One region of the Paenibacillus sp. J53TS2 genome, then DNA from elsewhere that is predicted to be linked to it. Evidence: riboswitches for the same ligand, from Rfam matches in the RefSeq annotation. Region 1 holds a riboswitch; each other region holds the start of a gene.

Region 1 (7,722 bases):
GTGCCCAACCCGGAAGGTAAGCGAGCCATCGACCCGTGCTGCGGGATGGGCAATGTGCTGATCGAAGCGATGTCGATGGGGATTGACATCGTTGGCAGGGACATCAATCCTGTGGCGATTCGCGGAGCAAGAAGCAATCTACGTCACTTTGGCTATGACGATACAGGAATCGTGGAGATCGGAGATTTAAATGAGCTGGACGGGGCGTACGATGCCGCGATCGTCGACCTTCCTTACAATTTGTGTTCGGTACTAACCGCCACGGAGCGACGGCGGATGCTGGAAAGCGTAAAGCGAATCTCGACAAGAGCGGTGATCGTCTCCACCGAGCCGCTGGAGCAAGATATTGCTGAAGCGAGATTGATTGTTACGGACCACTGCGCCGTTAGCAAAGGCCATTTCGTTCGGCAGGTTTGGGGGGTTACAAGAGAAAAGTAACGTAATGCGTTATATTTTTTAGATTCCGTTTGATAGTATTGTTGCCTCCGATTTGCACTGTAAAGCCCCCCACTACCCATAGTGGGGGGCTCTATCATTGGGATCGTTCTGAATATATTCCTTCAAGAAACTCAATTGTGATGCGTTCCGCTTCGCTCCTCGGTGAAATTTCCGAAACTTGACGTAGCCGTTGATACATTTTGATTGTATTTTTTAGAGCGAGGTAGCAACTCTCAAAGCTGTGGATGGGAATGGTTCCTTTTAATTCTTCTACTTCCTCGAGCGCGTGTTTTTCTAGCTTTCGAACTCCTCTCGGGAGATGGCCGTTGTTAATGAGTACCAGCGGCCCCAACACTGCATTCCGCATAAATGTTATAGTATCGATTAATTCGAACAATTCGCCTCTTCCTAATTTTGTAGCGCAGTAATGCACCCATACCCAGAAACGGTCTTCAATCCATTGAGGATGAGGGATTGGGAAAGACGGACTTGTTTTACTAATGATAGATGTTATAGCAGCACCTCTCTCCCAAAGAATCAAAGGATTCTCAATTCGGGATCCGAGCTCATCCAGTTGGACAAATTTCAGGTCCACATGAAGAGGAGGTGGGCCATATAAACATATAAGCAATCTAGGTTCTCCGACGTGTTCGCCTGTAAATGCTGAAAGTAAGTTACCCAGTCTTTCGGCAATTGAGTGGCGTTGTTCCATGATCTCGCTTCGAAAAGCAGAATTGTACACAATGATTAAGTCCAGATCACTATACTCATCCATTTCCCCGTACATCATGGATCCACCTGCGAGAAGACCTATTATTCGTTGATCTTGACTCACATACTCAATGGCTTCCTGTATGAATTGATTGTGTAAAGGTAACTTCATGATAAGCACTCCTTAGATTGTGACCCATCAAAAGGGTATTATTATAAAATATCATATATATTGAGTATGCCGCAAATCATTGATCAATTTACCAGAAATAAATCGGGTACGCCAGACACAACGTTCTTAAAATGAACGTTCTATTTATAGAAATCCGTCGATTATTTGCACCCTGTCTCGAAACTCCTAACTTTTTCCTTTTTATGACTCCAGTCCTATTTTATAATGTTAGCAAAGTTTACACATAGGGGTGGGGACATGAATCAACTTCGTTGGTTAGGAAGAAACGCCGTTTGGCTTGGCGTGGGATTGGCAGTTCTTCTCGCAGTTTGTGCGGTAGTAGCGAAGACGCCATGGTATATCACGGCTCTTGCGCTATTGACGCTCCTCTGCTTGGGTTATTCCCTGCTGCCGTCGGGAACCGGCCGGGGGACTGCGCCGTGGGGGGGACTGCTGGGAGGCAAGTCCGTTGCGGCGAGTGCGGATGAACCCGTGCGGAAGGAGACCGATTGGACAACGGTCTTCAATGAGTCGCTGGTGGCGGCGGATCGGTTGCAGGCGGCGGTCGGCGAAGTAGGCGGGAGCCTTGAGCAACTGCACAGGTTGGCCGACACGGCGGCGGAGGAGGATTTGAAGCTAAAGCACAGCAGCGAGCGCTCACTGGAACAGGTGCAGGAGAGCCTCGCTGCGATGGAGGAGGTTGCCGCATCGGCTTCCCAAATCCATGACGCCGCAGAGCATCTCCTAAGCCGCAGCGAGCACACCCGGGCCGAAGCGGTGCGCATGGCTGGGGCGCTTGAAGCGGCGGATGGCACGATCCGTTCGTTGGCCGATTCCCAGGAATCGATTGCCGGGCCGATGGAGGAATTGGAGGGGAATACGCGGAAGTTGGGCGCGCTGTACCGGAGTTTGGAAGAGATCGCCGGGGAGGTGGCTTTGCTGGCGCTGAACGCATCCATTGAAGCGGCCCGTTTGGGGGCTCAAGGCAAAGGTTTCGACGTGGTAGCCGTACGTATGCGTCAGCTGGCGGACCAAAGCACCGAAGCGATCAGCCGCTCTGCTCCGTTGTTCCGGCAGATTGCCGCGGATGTGGACCGCGTGAAGTCCACGCTGAAAGGCGGCCGGGACTCGGCGCTGGAGGGCATTTCCCTGATGAAGCGAATGGGCGAGGATATTCGTTTCATCGCGGAGGAAGTGGCCGGAGTGAATGGACTGGTTGCCGAGACAGGGCAGCGAAGCCGGGAGCAAGCCGAGCTGACGCGTAACATGGAAGCCATGCTGGGTGAGGTGCATGAAGCACTGAATCGAAGCATCATCCATGTGGAGGGGGCGCTGTCTCGAATGGAGTCCGAACGGGAGCATATTTCCAAGCTGCAGACCGTAGTCGTGGGGCTCGACCGGGCGCAAGGCGAACTGATGGTTTCGCTTAACTCCGTGCATTCGGGGACGGATTTGGCCGCCGGAGGCGAGGAAGCGGTGGCGTTGGGACAGGCCTATGCCCGGAAGCTGCTTAAGGCAGCCGATCAGCCGCGGTTCCTGGCGATGGAACCGGCTGGACACCGAGCCGCTCTGGAGGAGCTATTGGCCGCGGAACCGGGACTTGAAGCAGCTTGGTCAAACCGTGAGGACGGATCCTTTGTCGTGTCCATCCCGGAGGCTGGTTTGCTGAACGCCAAAGGTCGGGAATGGTTCCGCCGTGCTTTTGCCGGGGAAACGGTCGTCTCCGAGGCGTATATCTCAGCGATTACGAAACGGCGGTGCATGACGCTTGCCGTGCCCATCCGTCGGGGCGGCGAAGCGATTGGCGTCCTGGGAGCGGATTTGTCTCTGGAGTGAAGTCGAAGACATGACGAAGCGGATTAGATATTGTCAGTTTCCCGCTTTTCCCCTATAATCCAATAGAGAAGAAAGCCTTAAGACAAGCGTACAAATTGTGCCCGTAGGTCCTGAAGCAGCGGTGAAGAACGCCGTGCCGCTTCGGGTTAAAAGGGAAGCCGGTGCAAATCCGGCACGGTCCCGCCACTGTAAACAGGGACGAGCTCACGATGCCACTGTCGCCCGCTAGGGAGATGGGAAGGCGAGCTTTCGTCGATACCTGGAAGTCAGGAGACCTGCCACGGGAAATCAAGACGGTCCTTCGAGGAAAGGATAACGTTCTGCCAAGAGTATCATGGCTTGGCGCCAGACTGTGGAGCTCTCCACTTCGTCGGCGCGCGGCATGACTTTGTAGACGTAACCCCATCCGCTAGGATAGGGGTTTTTCTTTGTTGCCGGGATGGTGTTCGGCTGGACTTGAAATCCGGCTGCACAACGTACCGCTGAAGCACGAGGCGATTCTTTACCAACTGGAATGAACAAAAAGGGGAGATTTGGAGATGAAGAACTGGAAACGAATCGCAAGCTTGGGCTTGTTGGCCTTGCTGCTGGTGCTGGCTGCCTGCGGTAACAACGCAGTGAATCAAGGAACGGGGAACGTTGCGGAGGCGACGCAGCAGACGCAAAACGCGGGAACAAATGCTGAAGCGAATCAACCAGCCGCACAGGAGACGACTTATCCCTATACCGTAACGGATTCCACCGGCAAGGAGTTCACGTTTGACGCAGCGCCGGAACGAATCGTTTCGCTGGCGCCGTCAGAGACGGAAGTGCTGTTTGCTCTTGGGCTTAATGAACAAGTCGCCGGCGTATCCGATTTGGACGACTATCCGGAAGCGGTGAAGGACAAACCGCGGATGGGCGGATTCCAGGTGAACGTTGAAGCGATCGTGGCGGCGCAGCCGGATCTCATTTTGGCAGCTAGTCTCATTGATGAGGCGACGGTCAAAAGCCTGACGGATATGGGACTTCAAGTGTTCCAATCCAATCCGAAAACGATCGATGCGGTTATGGAGCATATCCAAACGATTGGCAAAATCACGAATCACCAGGCCGAAGCGGACGAAGTGGTCGGGAAGATGAAGCAGGAGGTCCAAACCGTTACTGATGCGGTGGGTTCGCTGAGCGAGGATCAGAAGAAAAAGGTGTACATCGAGTTTTCCCCAGGCTGGACAGTCGGTAAAGGTGAATTTATGGATGAAATGATCACGTTATCGGGCGGCATCAACGTTGCTTCCGAGGTTGAGGGATGGTCCGAGATTAATGAAGAGCAGATTATTCAAGCGAACCCGGATGTCATTTTGTATGCAAAAAGCGTAATTGACGAGAACAACAAGACGTTGGCTGACATCATCAAAGGCCGTTCCGGCTGGGACCAAATATCGGCTGTGAAGGAGAATCGGATCATTGCTATGGACGATAATCTGCTTAGTCGTACAGGTCCTCGCGTGACACAAGGGCTAATCGAAGTCGCCAAAGCGATTCATCCGGATTTGATCCAGCCATGACGCGCGGCAGATTAGCCGGATATGGGGCGGCGGGACTCGTTCTGCTAGCGGTGACGTTGCTGTTCTGCATCGGCATTGGCTCTGTCTATGTTCCGGCAGGGGATATTGCGGCCATCCTGCTGCATCGGCTCCCGGGTCTTGGCCGCTTGATTACGCCGGACTGGGGCGCTGCGGCAGAGCAAATCGTCGTGCAGGTTCGCTTGCCTCGCGTGCTGCTCGGGATGTTGGTTGGCGCTTCGCTCGCCGTGGCGGGCGCAGGCTTTCAAGGCGTGCTGCGCAACCCGCTGGCGGATCCCTTTACGTTAGGGGTATCATCAGGTTCGGCGATCGGTGCGGCTGTGCTGATTTTTTTCGGATGGCAGTTTTCGTTGCTTGGCATCTTTACGTTGCCTATGATCGCCTTCGTGACCGGGGCAGTTACGTTATGGATCGTGATCTGGCTGGCCCGGGAGAACGGGAAGCTGCCCATCGAAAGCCTGGTCTTGTCCGGCGTCGTGATGCAGTCTTTTCTAGGGGCGGTCGTGTCCTTTTTAACGGCGATGTCGAAAAAAACGATCAATGAGATTTATTATTGGACGATGGGCAGTTTGAGCTTGCGCGGATGGTCGTATACGGCCATCCTTTTGCCGTATTTGCTGGTGGGGGCCCTGTTCCTGTGGAGCCGGGCCAAGCATTTGAACCTGCTGGCTCTTGGTGAACGTCAGGCTTCCCACTCCGGGATGGCTGTGGAACGGACCAAACTGGCCGTGTTGCTCGTCGCCACGCTGATGACGGCAGCTGCGGTGTCGGTGTCCGGGGTGATCGGATTCGTAGGTCTGGTCGTTCCGCATATGATCCGACTGATCACCGGACCGAATTACCGCCTAATCATCCCGCTGTCCGCGCTAGGTGGGGGGATATTCATGATGTGGAGCGACCTGGCCGCCCGCTCTCTGCTGGCCCCTACAGAAATTCCGCTGGGCATCGTCACCGCGTTTGTGGGAGCGCCTTTCTTTGGGTATCTGCTGTACCGGAAGAAAAAGCAGAGAGAGGAGGAGCTGCGTTGATCGAGGTGCGGGGAGTTGCGAAGGCGTTTGGTCGCCTCGAAGTGCTGAACGAAGTGGATTGGCGGGTCGGCCGCGGCGAGCTTTGGGGATTGATCGGTCCAAACGGCAGCGGCAAAACGACCCTCCTGAACCTAATCTCAGGTGTGGAACAACCGGATTCCGGCGCGATTGCGCTGGAGGGGCGTCCGTTGACGGCCTACTCCCGCAAGGAACTGTCGCGTAAAGTCGCCGTTCTCCAACAGGACGGGCTTCCGTCCGTCGCGTTCACGGTTCGCGAGGTCGTAGAGATGGGCCGATTCGCCCATCAGGATTGGCGCGGCAGGGAGATAGGTGGGGCGGAGGCCGGCCGCCGCCTCATCGACGGCATTATGGAGCGCCTCGATTTGAAGGAGCTCGAGCATCGTCCGTTGGGCGTGCTGAGCGGGGGGCAGCGGCAGCGGGTAGCGCTCGGGAAAGTGATGGCCCAGCAGCCCGAGCTGGTGCTGCTTGATGAACCAACGACCTATTTGGACTTGCGCTACCAGATGCAGTTTATGGAGATGGTCGCCGATTGGCAGCGAGAAGCGGGGCTAACTGTCGTTTCGGTCATGCATGATCTGAATTTGGCTGCGTTGTTTTGCAGCCATCTTCTTGTCATGAGCGGAGGTCGGATCGTGGATCAGGGGGCGCCGGAGAATATTTTGTCGCCGGAGCTGGTCGCCGAGGTGTTTGGGGTTCAGGCACATCAAGTGCCTCATCCGGACTCAAACGTTCCGCAGCTGCTGCTGCGTCGGGAACGGTCGTGAGTACCGGCTGCTATGGCGGCGTGAGAAGTGCAAGAACGCTGATGCGTAAGATGCGTAATAATGAAAGGGGAATGCATGATGGGATACGATTCAATAGGACAACTGACACAAGCGATAACCCCGCTGGACGAAGTCGCGATGGCGGCGGCCCGCGCCCATGTGGACCGTTTGACGAAACCTCCGGGGAGTCTCGGGAAGCTGGAAGGATTGGCCGTGAAGCTGGCGGGCATCACGGGAGAGGTCCAACCCGCGTTCCGGAAACGTTCAGTGATCGTCATGGCGGCGGATCACGGCGTCTGTGAGGAAGGGGTCAGCGCATTTCCGGCCGAAGTGACTCCGCAGATGGTACACAACTTTTTGGCTGGAGGTGCGGCGGTGAATGTGCTGGCGCGTCAAGCTTCGGCTGACGTCGTTTGCGTGGATATCGGGGTTAATGCAGAGTTATCGCATCCGTCTCTTGTTCAGCGGAAGCTGCGTTACGGAACCGGGAACATGGCCAATGGACCGGCGATGAGCCGAGAAGAAGCCGAAGCCGCTATCCGAGTGGGGGCTCAAGTCGTCGATGACGCGGTATCCCAAGGCGTTCGAATGTTCGTTACCGGGGAGATGGGCATCGGCAACACCACAGCTAGCGCTGCGATCATGAGCAGTCTGACTGGAGTTGTGCCGCAGCAAAGCGTTGGACGCGGGACCGGAGTCAACGATGAACGACTGCGGCATAAGATCGCCGTCGTGGAGCGGGCGCTGGAAGCAAATCGCCCCAATGCGGACGATCCGCTGGATGTGCTGGCTAAGGTGGGCGGACTTGAAATCGCTGGATTAACCGGCGTTATCCTGGGGGCCGCCGCCCGGCGCTGCCCGGTTGTGATCGACGGATTTATTTCGACCGTCGCTGCGTTGCTCGCGGTGCGCATGAAGCCGGAGTCAGCTGGGTTTCTGATCGCTTCGCACGTCTCTCACGAGCAGGGACACCGCGCGCTCCTGCAGGAGCTCGGGCTGAACCCGATGCTGGAGTTGGACATGCGGCTGGGTGAAGGCACGGGCGGCGTGCTGGCGCTGCATCTCATCGACGCGGCTTGCCGCATCGTGGCCGAGATGGCGACGTTTGAGAGCGCAGGCGTCGCAGATGGCGGGCATGGCGGGGATAACGGGGAGATCGCACGATGAAGATCCTGGTGACCGGCGGC
Region 2 (7,722 bases), on a different contig from region 1:
CGATCGCTGTTGCTCGCGGATTTCTCTGATTGAACTGGATTCAGAAGTTGTAGAAATCCACTCGCAAAGGCGACCACTACCGTTTCTTCAGAATCATTTCACCCTCTGGCCCATTCCCCGCATGTTTTATTACAAAGCCGTGAGCGCATCCCCTGCAGGGGGTGGCGCCGCCTAGCACGCAGTGGCATTACAACCGCCCCTGCCGCTCACAATTCTTTAAAGTAAGTGCATCCCCGAAGGGGACAACGAGGGGTACGCACGCTGCAGCACCGTTTACCGCCACTGTCGCAGTTCCCGCCCCGCAGGAGCGCCACAGTAGAGCGGGCCCGAAGGGCGAGAAGCGCTCATCCCGCCCACGTCCCTCGGGTGCGACGAAAGCAGCAGTTATGAGCAGCACGCGGTTTACCAGGTCACCCGGGTGCGCCCAAAGTAAGACGTACCCGAAGGGGGAAAAGCGTTCCACGAGCCAACCTAAAGCGTATCCCCGCAGGGGAGAGCGTGCAGGAGCGCCTCAGTCACTCCAACGTTCCTCTCATTGCGGGAGCCCAGAGGGCAGCAGGCCCTCGGGCGCCCTCCCTTACGGTAAGGGAGGGGTGGGGAGGGATGAGTCCCCTATGAGGCACAACTTTCGCACTCCTCAATCGTCAACGCCCGACTGCGCACATAATACGTCGACTTCAGCCCGGCCTTCCAAGCATGCAGGTGCAGCTCCAGGAATTCGGTGGCTTTGATGTCCGGCCGCACGTACAGGTTGAAGCTTTGCCCTTGGTCGACGTGGCGCTGGCGAGCGCCGGCCATGTCGATCGACCAGTGTTGGTCGATCAGGAACGCTGTCTTGTAATACCAGATCGTTTTTTCGGACAGATCCGGTGCCGGGTTAGCGATCTTGTACGTCGTCTTCTCCTCATAGGAGAGCAGCTCATACAACGGATCGATGCTGGCGGTGGAACCGGCGATGATCGAGGTCGAGCCGTTTGGCGCGATGGCGAACATCCAGGCGTTACGGACGCCGTTCAAGCTCACTTCCTTCTGCAGCTCGCGCCACTGTTCGGTCGTTACGTATTTGCCTTCGCGCGTGCCGTCCGTGTAGTTCCGAGCTTCAAAGTAATGCCCCGTTTCCCAGTCGGAACCGGCAAACTTCGGATATTTCCCTTTTTCTATGGCAAGCTCCATGCTGGATTTGACCAGCAGGTAGTTGATTTTCTCATAAAGCGCATCGTTGTACTCCACGGCCTCCTTGGATTCCCAACGGATGCCCTCGAGCGCGAGCAGATGGTGCAAGCCAAACGTGCCAAGGCCAATTGCCCGATATTGGCTGTTCGTGTATTGCGCCTGCAGCACTTCGATATTGTTGATATCGATGACGTTGTCCAGCATCCGCGTCTGGATCGGTACGAGCCGCTCCAGCACGCCAGCCGGCACCGCGCGGGCCAGGTGGATCGAGTTCAGGTTGCAGACGACGAAGTCGCCCGGAATTTTGGACACGACGATCCGGGTTTGCCCGTCCTTCGTTACCAGTTCCTCTTGCTCGACGACCGTCGGCGATTGGTTCTGCATGATTTCCGTACACAGGTTGGAGGAGTAAACCATTCCGTGCGCGCGGTTCGGGTTCGCTCGGTTGACCGTATCGCGATAGAACATGTAAGGCGTACCGGTCTCCAACTGTGATTTCAAAATCCGCTTCATGATATCGATCGCCGGCATCGTGATGCGCGAGAGGGTAGGGTGGGCGACGGCTTCGGCGTATTTTTCGCGGAAGCTGCCCTTTCCGAACTCCTCATCATAGAAGTCCTCCAGACCCAACGGACGTCCGTTCTCATCCTTCCAGCCCATCGTCTTCTTCACTTCATGCGGGCAGAATAGATTCCATTCGCCGCGAGCTTCTACCGCCTCCATGAATAGGTCAGGCAGGCAAACGCCGTGGAAAACGTCATGCGCACGCATCCGCTCGTCCCCGTTGTTCAGCTTCAAGTCGAGGAAGGCGAGAATATCCTTGTGGAAAACGTCCAGATAAACCGCGATCGCGCCTTTTCGCGTTCCGAGTTGGTCGACGCTGACGGCGGTGTTGTTCAACTGGCGGATCCAAGGGATGACGCCGGAGCTGGTATTCTTATGGCCGCGGATATCGGAGCCGCGAGCGCGGACTTTGCCGAGGTAGACGCCGATGCCGCCGCCCATTTTGCTCAGTCGAGCCACGTCGGTGTTGGAGTCGAAGATGCCCTCAAGGGAATCGTCTACGGTATCGATAAAGCAGCTGGAGAGCTGCCCGGCGACTTTTTTACCGGCATTGGACATGGTTGGGGTTGCGGCGGTCATATAAATGTTGCTCATCGCCCAATACGCTTCCTTCACCAATTCCAGGCGTTTCTCTTCCGGCTCCTTGTGCATCAGGTACATCGCGATGACCATATAGCGCTCCTGCGGCAGCTCCATCGTCCGTCCGTCGAAATCGGTAGCGAGGTAACGCTCGGTCAGCGTCAGTAGGCCAATGTAGTCGAACAGCAAATCGCAGGAAGGGTCAATCGTGCGGCCCAGCTCTTCAATTTGCTCTTTCGTGTAGCACTCGAGCAGCTCTTCGCGGTAGATGCCCAGCTTGCACAGCTCGGAGATGAGGTGGTGGAACGAGCCGTACGGCTCCTCGGGGTAAGCTTTGTAACGGCGGTTGACCGCTGCTTTTTTATAAAGGGAAGTGAGCAGGGAACGGGCAGCCGCAAATTTCCAATCCGGTTCGTCTTTGCTGACGAGCTCCAGGGCGGACATCGTAAAGGCATTGCTGATCTCTTCGCCGTTCACTTCGTCGCGACGGAGCTTGGCATTCACGCCGCGTAATAGGCGTTCTTTATCGAGGTTATGTAATCCTTGCAAAATACGGTCGGCATAGACGCCAAGGCGCTCGCCGTCAAACGCAAGTTGTCGGTTGTTTGGTTTGGTCACTAGAGTGGGCATGAGAGGAATCCTCGCTTTCGTGAAATAAGTTGGAATGAATGCTGCAGTCCGCCTGTGTTTACCGCAAATCTTGAATTTTCAAATTGCAGATAACGGGTGAAAAAAGGGGGCGCAAGGGTACTCGCGCTCCGTGATGAATATTGTCAAACTGTGACAAAGGTCACAGGCTTTTAATTATACCAGAAACCTCTATTGTTCGTGATCAAAAAGTCAGCTTTTTAGATGTACCTAGAAAGAGAACATGGACTCCCATAATACGGGCTTTCCCTGCCGCAGGCTTTGCTGAATATCGACCAGCCGCTGGTTGGAGCTCCCGCGATAGAGGAGGGAAGGGTCGCGAAGCTCTTCTACGAATCTTCCGTCAACCAGCACCTCGCAGCGCCTTAGCAGCTCGTATTCAGGTGAGCCAGAGCGTTCTATGATTTCTTCGTAGGTATAACCGCTGTAAATCCAAATCGACACAGGCCCTGTCTCCGCAACCAGTCGGTCGATAAACCCGCTGACTTCAGCGGCGGAGAAGAAAGGGTCCCCGCCAAGGATCGATAAGCCGCTTAGCAGGGGGTTATTTTTAACGTCATGAATGATTTCGGCTTCGCGTTCCAAAGTAAACGGTTCGCCGTAATCGAAGTTCCAGGTCTTCGGGCTGAAGCAGCCCTTGCAATAATGACGGCAACCGCTGATAAAAATCGCCGCCCTCAAGCCTTCGCCTTCATTAATAGATTCGGGATAGTAGCCGCAAAGATTCATACGTCGTGTTTGACCCGGTCGCGCACTTCCGCTTGTTTGGCGGCATTAAACCGCGTCTGGAAATCGCCGGTCAGGTAGCCCGTCACCCGGCGCAAGCGGCGGATATGCACATCGTTCTCATGGCTGCCGCAGGAAGGGCAGGTTGCCCCGATAATCCCTTCGAAGCCGCAAGCCGAGCACCGGTCGATCGGATGGTTGATGCTGAAATAGCTGACCTGCTGCTGCAGGGCGAATTGCACGATTTTCAGGAACGCTGCCGGGTTGCTGCGGGCATTGCCGTTTAGCTCGATATAAGAGATCGCACCCGCGTTGCAAAGCCCGTGGAACTTGGCTTCCAGTTCGATTTTTCGCGCGGCACTGAGGTTGTAGTAGACCGGGATATGAAATGAATTCGTGTAGTATTCGCGATCCACGACTCCGGGTATCGGGCCGTATACCGCACGGTCCCGTTTAGTGAATTTGCCGGACAGGCCCTCCGCCGGGGTGGCGAACAACGTGATGTTCAGATTATGGATTTCGCTTTGGCGGTCGCAATAGTCGCGCATGTAGGCGATCAAATCATACGCTTTCTGATACACCGCTTCGTCTTCGCCGTGGTGTTTGCCGTACATGGCCTTCATGCATTCGGCCAAGCCGATGAATCCAATGGACAAGCTACCGTGTTTGAGCAGATCGCCAACCGCGTCGTCCGGTGCCAGCGCCTCGCCGCCCTCCCAGACCCCTTCGCGCATCATGAAATCCGAAGCCTTCGCCTTCTGAGAGGCTTGGATGTTGAAACGGTGCAGCAGTCCCTCCAGCGCGATATCCATATAATGCGTCAGCTCCCGGTAGAAGCCGCGCTCATCGGCCTCCTTGCGATGGCCCAATACGGTCCCGTGCTCCAGGCCTATTTTGACGAGGTTTAGCGTATTAAAGGATAGATTTCCTTTGCCGGACAGATGGTTCCGTCCGAAACGGTCGGCCAGCACCCGGGTGCGGCAGCCCATCGTAGCGAATTCCGTATCCGGATTCGTCGGATCGTAATACATCAGGTTCAGCGGGGCATCCAGGTTGGCGAAATTCGGATACAGCCGTTTGGCTGAGCATTCCGCCGCTTTCAGGAACAGGGAGTAGTTCGGTTCCCCTGGATTTTGATTGATCCCTTGCTTGCATTTGAAAATCTGAATCGGAAAAATCGGCGTCTCCCCGCTGCCTAGCCCACGCATGGTCGCGGTGAGCAGGGAGCTGATTACCAGCTGTCCTTCCGGCGAGGTGCAGGTTCCGTAGTTAATGCTGGTGAACGGGATTTGTCCGCCGGCCCGGCTCGACATGGTGTTTAGGTTATGGACCAGGCTCTCGGCCGCCTGCAGCGTTTCGCTTTCGGTTTCCTTTAACGCATATTTGAAGGCTTTCGGATACCCGTCTCGGAGGTCGCTGCGGCTCATGGCAATGTCGCCCAACTCGGCGCTGGCATCGCCTTCCTCAAAGTAATCCAACCCTTTGCGGAAGTACTTGGCGAATGATTTGGCCACGTACGGGGCGAGATCGAAGTCCAGTTTGTTCGCGGATACGCCGCCGTATTGGGAGTTTTGCTGGGATTGAAAAATGATCGCCACCAGCGCCATCGCCGTCATGATGGAGGATGGCGGGCGTACGCTGCCGTTCCCGGTATTGAAGCCTTCGCGCAGCAGCTTATCGAAAGGGATAAAGATGCAGTTGGTTGTGCCGATGGCGTATTGGTCCAGATCGTGGACGTAGACAATATTGTCCTGGATGGCTTGGACCAAGCGGGCCGGCATCACGAAATGGTTTGCGTACCATTTAGCATACTCGCTTCCGAATTTACTCATCTTGCCGGAGAAGCTCTCCCCGTTCAAATTGGCGTTCTCACGCAGCACCTCGAGATTTCGACTGTGCACGATTTCCTCGCCTAATTGAATGACTTCATCCAGCAAGGTGTCTCGGCCGGTATACGTCTGGTTTAGCAATGCCATAACAAAGTTCTCCTCCCGATAAACTGAGTTTTTACTTCATATAAAAGGGCATGTCCAACCCGACGAGGGTGGACATGCCCGAATGCGCTGCATCATAACGATCACGTTGGGCATAGAAATAGAAGCCCTAAGGTTCAGCGGCAAGCGGACACCATCCCTGTTCCTCGCAGGTTTTCCGTCGGTGTCTTCCAAACGGGCAGGTCTCCTGGCTTTCGGGTCATTGCTGACGCCTTCCCGCAGCCTTAGAATCAAGCCGCAGTGGCATAAAGGTCAGACGAACGGCTGGGCCTTCAAGACGATTCGATGAACGTTTCGTCTCTAGCGCCTAGCTACCGATTACAGTGGCGGGACCGCAGCGGCTTTGCACCGCACTTCCCTTTTAAGGTCCGGAGGCTTGTCCGCCGGATCACCCGTTCACACTATATTTTGTTGCGTTGATCTAAGGATAGCCCAAGATGTTGTGTTTGTAAACCGAATTTTTACCATGTAAATGACCTGAAAACGTCGTGAAAATCTCCAGTCCTTATAACGATGCGGAGAGTGGGGGACGAGGGAGAATTGTGAACATTTATGAATGGGACTGAGGAACTAGGAGGATGGTTGGGGGCGGCAACTGTTTTTCGAACGGTGTTGGCTAACGGACTGAGAAGTCGTTATTTCTGCAATTTCTGACGAATAAGAAATCTAACGGACCCCAAGGCCCTTATTTGGTGCGAAGACGTATAAATGGGGCAGATTCTAGGCAAATAGCGGCTCCAAGGTCCATTAGAAAGCGAAGTTCGGATTCCCGGGACAAATAAGGTCACTACAGTCCGTTAGAGATCGGTTGATCTTCAAGTGCAAGGATGGGTAGAATGGAGGTAGGTTGAATAACAAGCTCGTGATTGAAAACAAAACCACTACCAGAAAGAAGGGATCGATTATGGCCATCGCTGAAGTAACTGTCATTCCGATCGGAACGGGTAGCACCAGCCTGAGCGCTTATGTCGCTGAGTTGCATCGGGTGCTGGAGAAGCAGACGGGAATTACGTTTACCCTAACCTCAATGAGCACGATTATTGAAGGGCCGTTGGACGACGTGTTCGCCGCCATTCGTGCCATCCATGAAGCGCCGTTCCAGTCGGGTGCCGGCCGCGTGTCGACGTCGATCAAGATCGACGACCGCCGCGACAAAGCCAGCTCCTCGGAGCAGAAGCTGCGCTCCGTTCGCGAGAAATTGTAATTACCAAGCATTGGCGCTTGCATTATTTTGAAAACGAGTTATAATAATTTTTGTTCGCTAAAAACGAACTTGCTGGTGTAGCTCAGCTGGTAGAGCAACGCATTCGTAATGCGTAGGTCGGGGGTTCGAATCCCTTCACCAGCATCCTTAATGCAAGTGGAAACGCGCCCTCCGAGGTCTCGGGGGGCGCGTTTTTGCGATTAAAGTTAAACTTCTGCCGGAAAGTTACTCAATCCCCTTATTCCTCCCACTTGGAATGAAGGACATGATGGCAAAAGTTCGGGCGTTGATAGCCCGGAAGAAACATCTCGCACACGTCGGCGTTCATCGTACCGTATGTCGTTTCCGGTTTGTGCTTGAAGCCTTCCCAGAATGCATGCAAGATGTTGTGTTTGAACTGGTCGCGAGGAAAAGCTTCGACGACTTGCTTCCGCACTTCTGCCGGAATGAAATCAAAGTTCTTCCCGACAACGTCATAACCGACGCCGAAATTCATCAGAGCCGCCTCGGTTTCCATATATTCGACAATTCCGACGGTGGTGTGCAGGGCAACCGCATTCCATACCAATCGAAAGGATTCTTCCGGAATGCCGCGGCTTCTCAGAAAGTCGCGGGCCGCATTCGCCCCATCGACCTCAAAGCGTTTGTCCGGGCTTCGGAAGGCGGGTGTCAAGCCGAGATCGTGGAAGAGCGAGCTGATATAAAGCAACTCGGCATCGTATTTGACTTGACTCGAATTTCCCTTCATCGCCGCAAACAGAAAGACGCGGTTCGAGTGGTTCCACAAAAGGTCGTCGCCGTGATCGCGCAATAATTCGGCAGCTTCTACGGCTA
Region 3 (7,722 bases), 840 kb from region 1:
AAACCATCTGAAAAACATCCTGCAGAAGCTGCATTTGGAGAATCGGGTTCAATTGACGCGATATGCTCTGGAGCAGGGATGGATCGATCGTCGAAGCTGATATTCTGTACGGATATGCCAGGCGAGGTTGTTGTGATGGAAATCACAAGGTGTGATTGCTATCCGTTCTAAACTAGGATTAGTTCCTAGTTAAAGAAGGGGGAGAAGCGGATGAACCATCGTCTGAAGGCTGCGGTTTGCTTGCTAGGCGGAATGCTTCTGCTATCGGCGTGCACCGACGCCCCGGGGCGCTACATCGGCGGTTCGGAGCCGGCGACGGAAGCGAAAGGACCGGTGAAGTCGTTTACCGTCCATGCCAGCCCATCGGGATACGACACAACCGAAATCAAGGTCAAGCAGGGCGATACCGTGCGGATTACGCTGGAAAATACACAGGGGATGCATTCGCTAAAAATCAAAGGATACAACAAGGAAGTTCGGGGTGGCAAGACGATGACCTTCACGGCGGATCAAGCCGGGACCTTCGAGTATTCCTGCAACATCTCCTGCGGTAAGAATCATAAGGAAATGAAAGGTACCTTGATTGTAAAATAATAAGCTGACGGCTCATCACAAGATGAGGCCGCCAGCTTTTTTTGATTAGAGGATAAGGTCATGAGCTTAGTCCGTCCTCAAAAATACCCCAACTGCTCCTTCGCCGCCTCCGACATGTGTTCCGGTGACCAGCGCGGTTCCCACACGATATCGACCTCCGGATTCTGGATTCCGAGCTGATCGCTGAGCACCCAGCGAACGCCACCGACGATCGTATCATGCATCGGGCAACCTGGCGTTGTTAAGGTCATTTGGATGTATACCTGGTCTTCTTCTTCCCGAATATCGTAAACCAGCCCAAGATCAACGATATTGACTCCCAACTCGGGATCATAAACTTCACGTAGACTTTCGCGGATTTGATCAATTCTACTCATGGATAGTACCTCCGTTTATATTGTCATTAATGAGCAAAAACTAGCGCAATCAATGCGATGTACGCCACCGAAACCATCGACAGCACGGCACCACCGGCGGCGATGACAACCTGCGACCCGAGGACCAGGCCGACGAGAACCGTTAAATTGGCGCATAGGATCAAGGTCAAGCCCAGATTCGCTTTCCGCTCATCAAGCAGATCGGCCAACAGCGGCGTTCCCGGGCGGCCGGCTTGTTTACCGTATTTGTGGGTCCACCACAGGAACGGCACGATCTTGGACATGTATCCAAGTACGGTGAACGAAACCCAGCAACCGAGATAAACCCAACCGACCGTAAGCACGGTACGGCTGTCCAGCAAGTGATCGGGGGATACGAGCGCCCGTATTGCAAACACTACAGCAAAAATCGCAAAGATTTGGCTCCCCGTTACCGTCCACTCAATGCCTGCGCCGGGGCTGCGCTTATGCCGTTTGCTGCGAATTTGCAGCAGATGGACGTTAAAGCTTAATACGGCCAAGACGATTAACAGCAGCGCAGCGACTTTGTAGCCTGTCGGCAATCCGAACAGGAAAGAGGTCGCTCCCAGCAAGACGCCCGCGTTCCAGAAACCTAGGACGACGTACTCTAGGCGGGTCGGATAATCATGGGACAAATAAAACATCGGTAATAACTTATAGCTGAATCCGGTAATCAAAAGCCCGAACCAGCCCAAAGTGCCCAGCCAGATGTGAGTGCCAAACAGATTTTCGTGCAAGTTGTTATAAAGACCGGTAGCGAAGTTAATCCCCATCGCCATACCGGATAAACCCGTGAGCAGCAGATACAGGACCGCGCAAGCCGTACTGATCGTGATCGCGTTCCACGTTCCGGCTCGCCGCAGCGTAGCGGCCATGTTCCAGACGAACAGGACGATGCCCGAGAACGCAACGGTCGCAAAACCGCCGATCCAATACGTATCGCCTTGAATGAAGCCAAACAGCAGTCCGAACAGCCCTACGGAAAACAGCGCGTAATGAATATACCCAAGACGCTCGCTGTATAAGTTGGACTGCAGGATCACATTAATCAATTGATAGACAGCCCCCATGGCCAGCATGGTCGCCCATCCCAGTACGAACAGATGGACCTGGAACCAGCCGGCCGGGCCTCGAATGTCATCACCGAGCCAGCCCGTGAGAGACATGAAAGAAGTGGCGTGAAACAGGACGAATCCGAAGATCCCCGTAACGATAAATAGAAAGGGCAAGCGGGACATGGCCGGCATCAGGTTCACCTCCTTAAGGTTTGCGGATTTGGACTTTAGCGGTTCCGTCCGGTTGTTCTTCTACCGTGTAGGTACAGCCCAAGCCTTTTAATTCTTCGATCAAAAATACCGGTACCCGATCATTATGAATGTGCAACTCGTCGCCCGGTTTGCAGCGATCCAAGGCGGCTAGCGTTCGCACCATCGGCTGCGGAGGTTCGAGTCCGCGGTTGTCAAGTTCAATGAGGTTGGAGGAGCGTTCGACCGACGCGTTCTGCGCCTTTGAGGCTACCTTAGCCTCATCGACGGTCTCCAACCAGGATTTATTTTTCTTATGGACAAACGTTGTTATCCAATGTTCCTTGTCGTGCATGACCGATTGGCCGACGAGCCCCTTCATCTTCAGAAAGCCAAGCAATGGCGTGGGTTTGAAGGTGGCGTGCAATACGAAGATATCGTCTTTCCCCAGCGTTTTTACGGTGTCCATGATCATCTGGAACGGCTCCATTTTACTCTTGAGCTGCTCCCGGACGTCCAATTCAACGATTTTGGCATCTTGTCGTTCCATTGAGCTTCACCTCTTTCATCAGATTGCAATCGGGTTATCGTTTCTTAATGGCTCATCGCCGGTGCTCCATTATCCTTGCCATCTCGAGTCACCCGCAGGATAGCGGTAGCCCCCAAATAAGCGTCGTTCAGTTGATGGGTTAAAATCGGATAATCGCCTTCTTCTGTGACGGTAAACTCGACAACTGCACCTCCACCCGCCGGAAGCAACACGGTTTGCATGCCGTACAGCTCGTTCTTTGGGTTACCATCCAGATAGACGTGATCAAAGGTGGTGCCGACCACATGGAAGGAAGATACATGGTTGGGGCCCACATTCACAACGTAAAGCCGAACCTTATCGCCAATCTTGGCGAGGAAGGGATGTTCTTTTAGCGTGTGGTCATCGCCGTTAAATACGACATATTCCGGATCGCCTTGTTGGAAAGCATCCATATCGTTCTCCGCGTACCATTCGCTTTGGACGATCGTATATTCCTGATCGATATCCGCATCCGTAGGGTAACCGTCCTTCGGTTCGACGATGATCATCCCATACATTCCGTTGGCTACGTGAAGCAGCACTGGACTTACTCCGCAATGGTACATGAACACGCCGGGTGTATCGGCAGGATAGGTAAACGTTCCTTGCTCGTCGGGCATCACCTCGACGAACTTCTGGCTGGGAGCGGCATGGACGGCGTGAAAATCCATCGAATGCGGCATATCAGGGTCTAAATTGTTGAGCGTAAATTCCAGTTGATCGCCTTGCTTTACGCGCAATACCGGGCCAGGTGCCGTGCCGTTAAACGTCCAGGCATTATAGGTGACGCCTTCCGAGATCTCAATGTCGGTTCGTTGAGCGGTCATCTCGATGTGTACGGTATTCCCCTCGCGATGGACGACCGGCTCGACTGGCGGATGATTGATATGCGGCGCTTCCTCATGAGGAGCTGCTTCACGGACTGGAGGCTCCTCTGAAGGGAACGCAAACCAGGCGGCTGCGATCATGACCAGACCGGACAAACCTAGTAAGGACCACTTCAGAATGTTCCGAGATTTCATGAGTCATTCCTCTTTCTGTCGTTTATGTGTAAGCCCATGGCATTCTTGTTTGATTAGTTTCATCGTACGATGGGTTTGGGAGTCGAATTGTGATATTAATCACTTGAAAGTTGTCGAAAATGTTGTCATAAATATTTAAATTCCGATGTGTTTGGTATTGTATTCGCCTGGGACATCAAGTAAGATGGGAGGTATATTCCAACCGAATATCGCGGAAATAGGTGTTCCGGCCTTGCTTGGCCGGAGCTTAAAAGGGAAGTCCGGTGCAATGCCGGCGCGGTCCCGCCACTGTAACGGAGGAGTCGGATGCATCGAATGCCACTGGTGATCAAGTCACCGGGAAGGCCGCATCCGGCGATGATGCCGAAGCCAGGAGACCTGCCTATTTCAACGGCACTGCTGTACCTACGGGAGATAGGGAGGTGTTAAAGATGCAAGCCATCGAACAAATGATCGAAGGTCCTCTTTAGCCTATGTTGCTATCGGGGACCTTTTTTGTGTTGCAAACTATGGGTGTCATCAAGCCAAACGATGAGGAGGAAATCAACATGGGGAACATGAACATAGTTAGCGGAAATCTGGGATATCCCAGAATCGGCGGACAACGGGAATGGAAGAAGCAAATTGAAGCCTATTGGGCAGGGAAAATTACAGAGTTAGAGCTGCATGATCGATTGACGGAAATTCGGATGGGTCATCTTCGTTTACAGCGGGATCGGGGGATTGACGTGATCCCGGTCGGTGATTTTACCTATTACGACCACGTATTAGACACTGCGACGATGTTCGGACTGATACCGGAGCGGTTTGATTGGAACAGCGACAAATTGCCGCTGGATCTGTATTTCGCCATTGCCCGGGGGAATGACCTGGTGGCGGCAAGCGAAATGACGAAGTGGTTTAATACCAACTATCATTATATCGTGACTGAGCTGGGGCGTCGGGATCCGAGGATAATCGTCAACCGCCCGCTTATGGCTTATTTGGAAGCCAAACAGGAGCTGGGCATAGAAGGTAGACCCGTGGTGCTGGGGTTGTTCACCTTGTTGAAATTGTCTAAAGGGGAGACCGCGGACCAAGTCGATGACTGGATCGAGAAATTATTGCCTTTATACGTACAGGTATTACGAGAGTTGGAAGCGGCAGGCGCCACATGGGTGCAAATGGACGAACCGGCTTTAGTCGTCTCTTTAACCGAAGAGGACGTTCGCCGGCTGGGCTTGATTTATCGGACGATCGCCCGGGAAGTCCCTGATCTGCGGATTATGCTGCAAACGTATTTCGATGCCGTCGAAAGGTACGATTCGCTTGCAGATCTGCCGGTGCATGGCTTGGGACTGGATTTCGTGCACGGCCGGGACGGGAACATGGAGGCACTGCGTCGCTACGGATTTCCTGCAGGCAAGACACTTGGTGCAGGGCTTGTCGATGGACGGAATATTTGGCGTACAGATTTGGACGAAACGCTTAGCCTGTTGAAACAGATTTCCATTTTAGCCGGAGAACCGGAACTGATTGTGCAGCCTTCCTGCAGCTTGCAGCACGTCCCGGTATCCGTGGCGGGCGAAGAGCGCTTATCCCCGGTGTTACGCGAGGCGCTGGCGTTTGCCGAGCAGAAACTGGAGGAGCTAACGAGCTTGTGCAAGGCGGTAAGCAGTGAGGGACCCGAACCGGTGCAGTTCGCGGAGAACCGCCGTGCGCTGGCCGCACTCGCCGCAGATCCGGCCCGGAGCCGTGTTGCGGTGCGGGCGGCGGCGGTGCAGGCTGCTGTAGCCCCGGCGGAGCGAACTAGCGAGTTTGCACAGCGGCGGCTTAAACAGCAGGCGAAGTGGCGGCTTCCGTTCCTGCCCACAACGACGATTGGCAGTTTCCCGCAGACCGCCGAGGTTCGGGCTGCCCGGCAGAAATGGCGGAAAGGCGAGTGGGACCAGAATAGATATGAGGAGTTCATCCGAACGGAAGTCCGCAAATGGGTCGAGATCCAGGAGGAACTTGGGCTTGATGTGTTGGTCCATGGCGAGTTTGAACGCACCGATATGGTGGAATTTTTCGGTGAGAAGCTACCGGGCTTTGCATTTACGCAGGGGGGCTGGGTTCAGTCTTACGGTACACGTTGCGTCAAGCCGCCTGTGATCTACGGGGATGTCGAGTTCGCCGAGCCGATGACCGTCAAGGAAACCGCCTATGCCCAAAGCCAGACGGCTAAGCCGGTTAAAGGGATGCTAACGGGACCGATCACGATCTTGAACTGGTCATTTGTTCGAAGCGATCTATCCCGGGAGCAGGTCGCCTATCAAATTGCTTTCGCCTTACGTAAGGAGGTCGAAGCGTTAGAGCAGGCCGGTATCGGGATGATCCAGGTGGACGAGCCCGCCTTGCGCGAAGGTCTCCCCCTCAAGAGGAAGGATTGGTCGAACTATCTGGACTGGGCGGTAAAAGCGTTCCGGGTGACTACCTCCTCTGTCTTGGATACAACGCAAATTCATACGCATATGTGCTACTGCGAATTTGAAGATATCCTGGAGGAGATCCGAGCGTTGGACGCCGATGTCATTTCGATCGAAACCTCACGCAGCCATGGCGAGTTGATTCACAGCTTTGAGAAGCAGACGTACCCGCTCGGGATTGGCCTTGGCGTTTACGACATCCATAGCCCGCGTGTACCAACCGAAGCCGAGATGGTCTCCTTGATCGAGCGTGCGCTTCAAGTGCTGGACCCGGGATTGTTTTGGATCAACCCAGATTGCGGATTAAAAACCAGAGGGCAAGAGGAGACCGTCGCCTCCCTGCGGCAAATGACAGCGGCTGCTGAACAGGTTCGCAAAAAATACAAGCAACTGTAATTGACAAATGATTAGTTACCCTTTATCATAACTATTGTTCGATTAGTTACAGTTTATTTTAAAGTAACTATGAAAAAGAAAGAAGATAACAATAGAGAACATGAATAGTGGAGGGGAACTGGATATGTCTAAAGTTTTATTCGTGAAAGCCAATAATCGCCCGGCGGATCAATCCGCCACTGTGAAGCTGTACGAAAGCTTCCTGCAAACCTACAAAGAAACGCATCCCTCGGATGTCGTTACTGAGTTAAACCTGTTCGAGGTTAACCTGCCGTATTATGACCTGGATATGTTGAACGGGCTGTTCAAAGTCGGCAAAGGAATGCCAACTACGCCAGAGGAGCAACAAGCCGCCGAAGTGGCCAATGCTTACTTGGAGCAGTTCTTGCAAGCCGATAAAGTCGTGTTTGCGTTCCCGCTGTGGAACTTCACCATTCCGGCGCAGCTGTTGACGTACCTGTTCTACCTGAACCAAGCCGGCAAAACGTTCAAATACACCGAACAAGGTCCGGTTGGCCTGGTTGGCGATAAGAAGGTCGCTTTGCTGCAAGCACGCGGCGGCGTTTATTCCGAAGGTCCAATGACCGCGCTGGAAATGTCCCTGAACTATGTGAAGAACACGCTGGCCTTCTGGGGGATTAACGATCCGGAAGCCGTAGTTGTAGAGGGACACAACCAATTCCCGGACCGTGCCGAGGAAATCATCCAGGACGGCGTAAAACGCGCAGCCGAGCTGGCAGCGAAGTTCTAATTCCACGATCTTGCCTAAAAAGAAGTCTGAGCCGTTTCATTGACGGTTCAGGCTTTTTTTGCGTTTCATTGCCCGCCTAGGCGGAATTAATCCATTTGCGCCGGCTTACCGAATACAATTATACTCACCTTATATAATTGAAGGAGTTGCGACGCATCATGTACAACGAATTGGAAATGGTTTTAAAGTTATGTTTGGCCCTATTGTTTGGTTTGTTTATCGGAATCGACCGGCAATTGAAACAGAAACCGCTGGGGATCAAAACGAGTATGGTCATCTGTATCGCCAGCTGCCTGGTG

What was found. Region 1 has a riboswitch for cobalamin ahead of KJS42_RS04605 (ABC transporter substrate-binding protein). Riboswitches for the same ligand answer to the same signal wherever they lie in the genome.
Region 2: another riboswitch for cobalamin. It lies ahead of KJS42_RS17670 (anaerobic ribonucleoside triphosphate reductase); the one in region 1 lies ahead of KJS42_RS04605 (ABC transporter substrate-binding protein).
Region 3: another riboswitch for cobalamin. It lies ahead of metE (5-methyltetrahydropteroyltriglutamate--homocysteine S-methyltransferase); the one in region 1 lies ahead of KJS42_RS04605 (ABC transporter substrate-binding protein).

Annotation. Positions count from the first base shown of each region.
Region 1 is NZ_BOSK01000001.1:961,720-969,441, reverse strand. It holds gene KJS42_RS04620 (TRM11 family SAM-dependent methyltransferase) at 1-438, shown strand, start outside; gene KJS42_RS04615 (nucleotidyltransferase domain-containing protein) at 533-1,321, opposite strand; gene KJS42_RS04610 (methyl-accepting chemotaxis protein) at 1,580-3,157, shown strand; cobalamin riboswitch at 3,245-3,454, shown strand; gene KJS42_RS04605 (ABC transporter substrate-binding protein) at 3,697-4,704, shown strand; gene KJS42_RS04600 (FecCD family ABC transporter permease) at 4,701-5,750, shown strand; gene KJS42_RS04595 (ABC transporter ATP-binding protein) at 5,747-6,535, shown strand; gene cobT (nicotinate-nucleotide--dimethylbenzimidazole phosphoribosyltransferase) at 6,614-7,702, shown strand; gene cobU (bifunctional adenosylcobinamide kinase/adenosylcobinamide-phosphate guanylyltransferase) at 7,699-7,722, shown strand, end outside.
Region 2 is NZ_BOSK01000008.1:166,798-174,519, reverse strand. It holds gene KJS42_RS17680 (ribonucleoside-diphosphate reductase subunit alpha) at 613-2,946, opposite strand; gene nrdG (anaerobic ribonucleoside-triphosphate reductase activating protein) at 3,175-3,693, opposite strand; gene KJS42_RS17670 (anaerobic ribonucleoside triphosphate reductase) at 3,690-5,666, opposite strand; cobalamin riboswitch at 5,845-6,095, opposite strand; gene KJS42_RS17665 (MTH1187 family thiamine-binding protein) at 6,589-6,888, shown strand; tRNA gene KJS42_RS17660 (tRNA-Thr) at 6,960-7,032, shown strand; gene KJS42_RS17655 (HD domain-containing protein) at 7,127-7,722, opposite strand, start outside.
Region 3 is NZ_BOSK01000001.1:118,332-126,053, reverse strand. It holds gene KJS42_RS00615 (response regulator) at 1-100, shown strand, start outside; gene KJS42_RS00610 (cupredoxin domain-containing protein) at 211-594, shown strand; gene KJS42_RS00605 (metal-sulfur cluster assembly factor) at 672-971, opposite strand; gene KJS42_RS00600 (heme-copper oxidase family protein) at 998-2,239, opposite strand; gene KJS42_RS00595 (DUF2249 domain-containing protein) at 2,253-2,786, opposite strand; gene KJS42_RS00590 (multicopper oxidase domain-containing protein) at 2,831-3,829, opposite strand; cobalamin riboswitch at 4,032-4,229, shown strand; gene metE (5-methyltetrahydropteroyltriglutamate--homocysteine S-methyltransferase) at 4,378-6,672, shown strand; gene KJS42_RS00580 (FMN-dependent NADH-azoreductase) at 6,797-7,423, shown strand; gene KJS42_RS00575 (MgtC/SapB family protein) at 7,582-7,722, shown strand, end outside.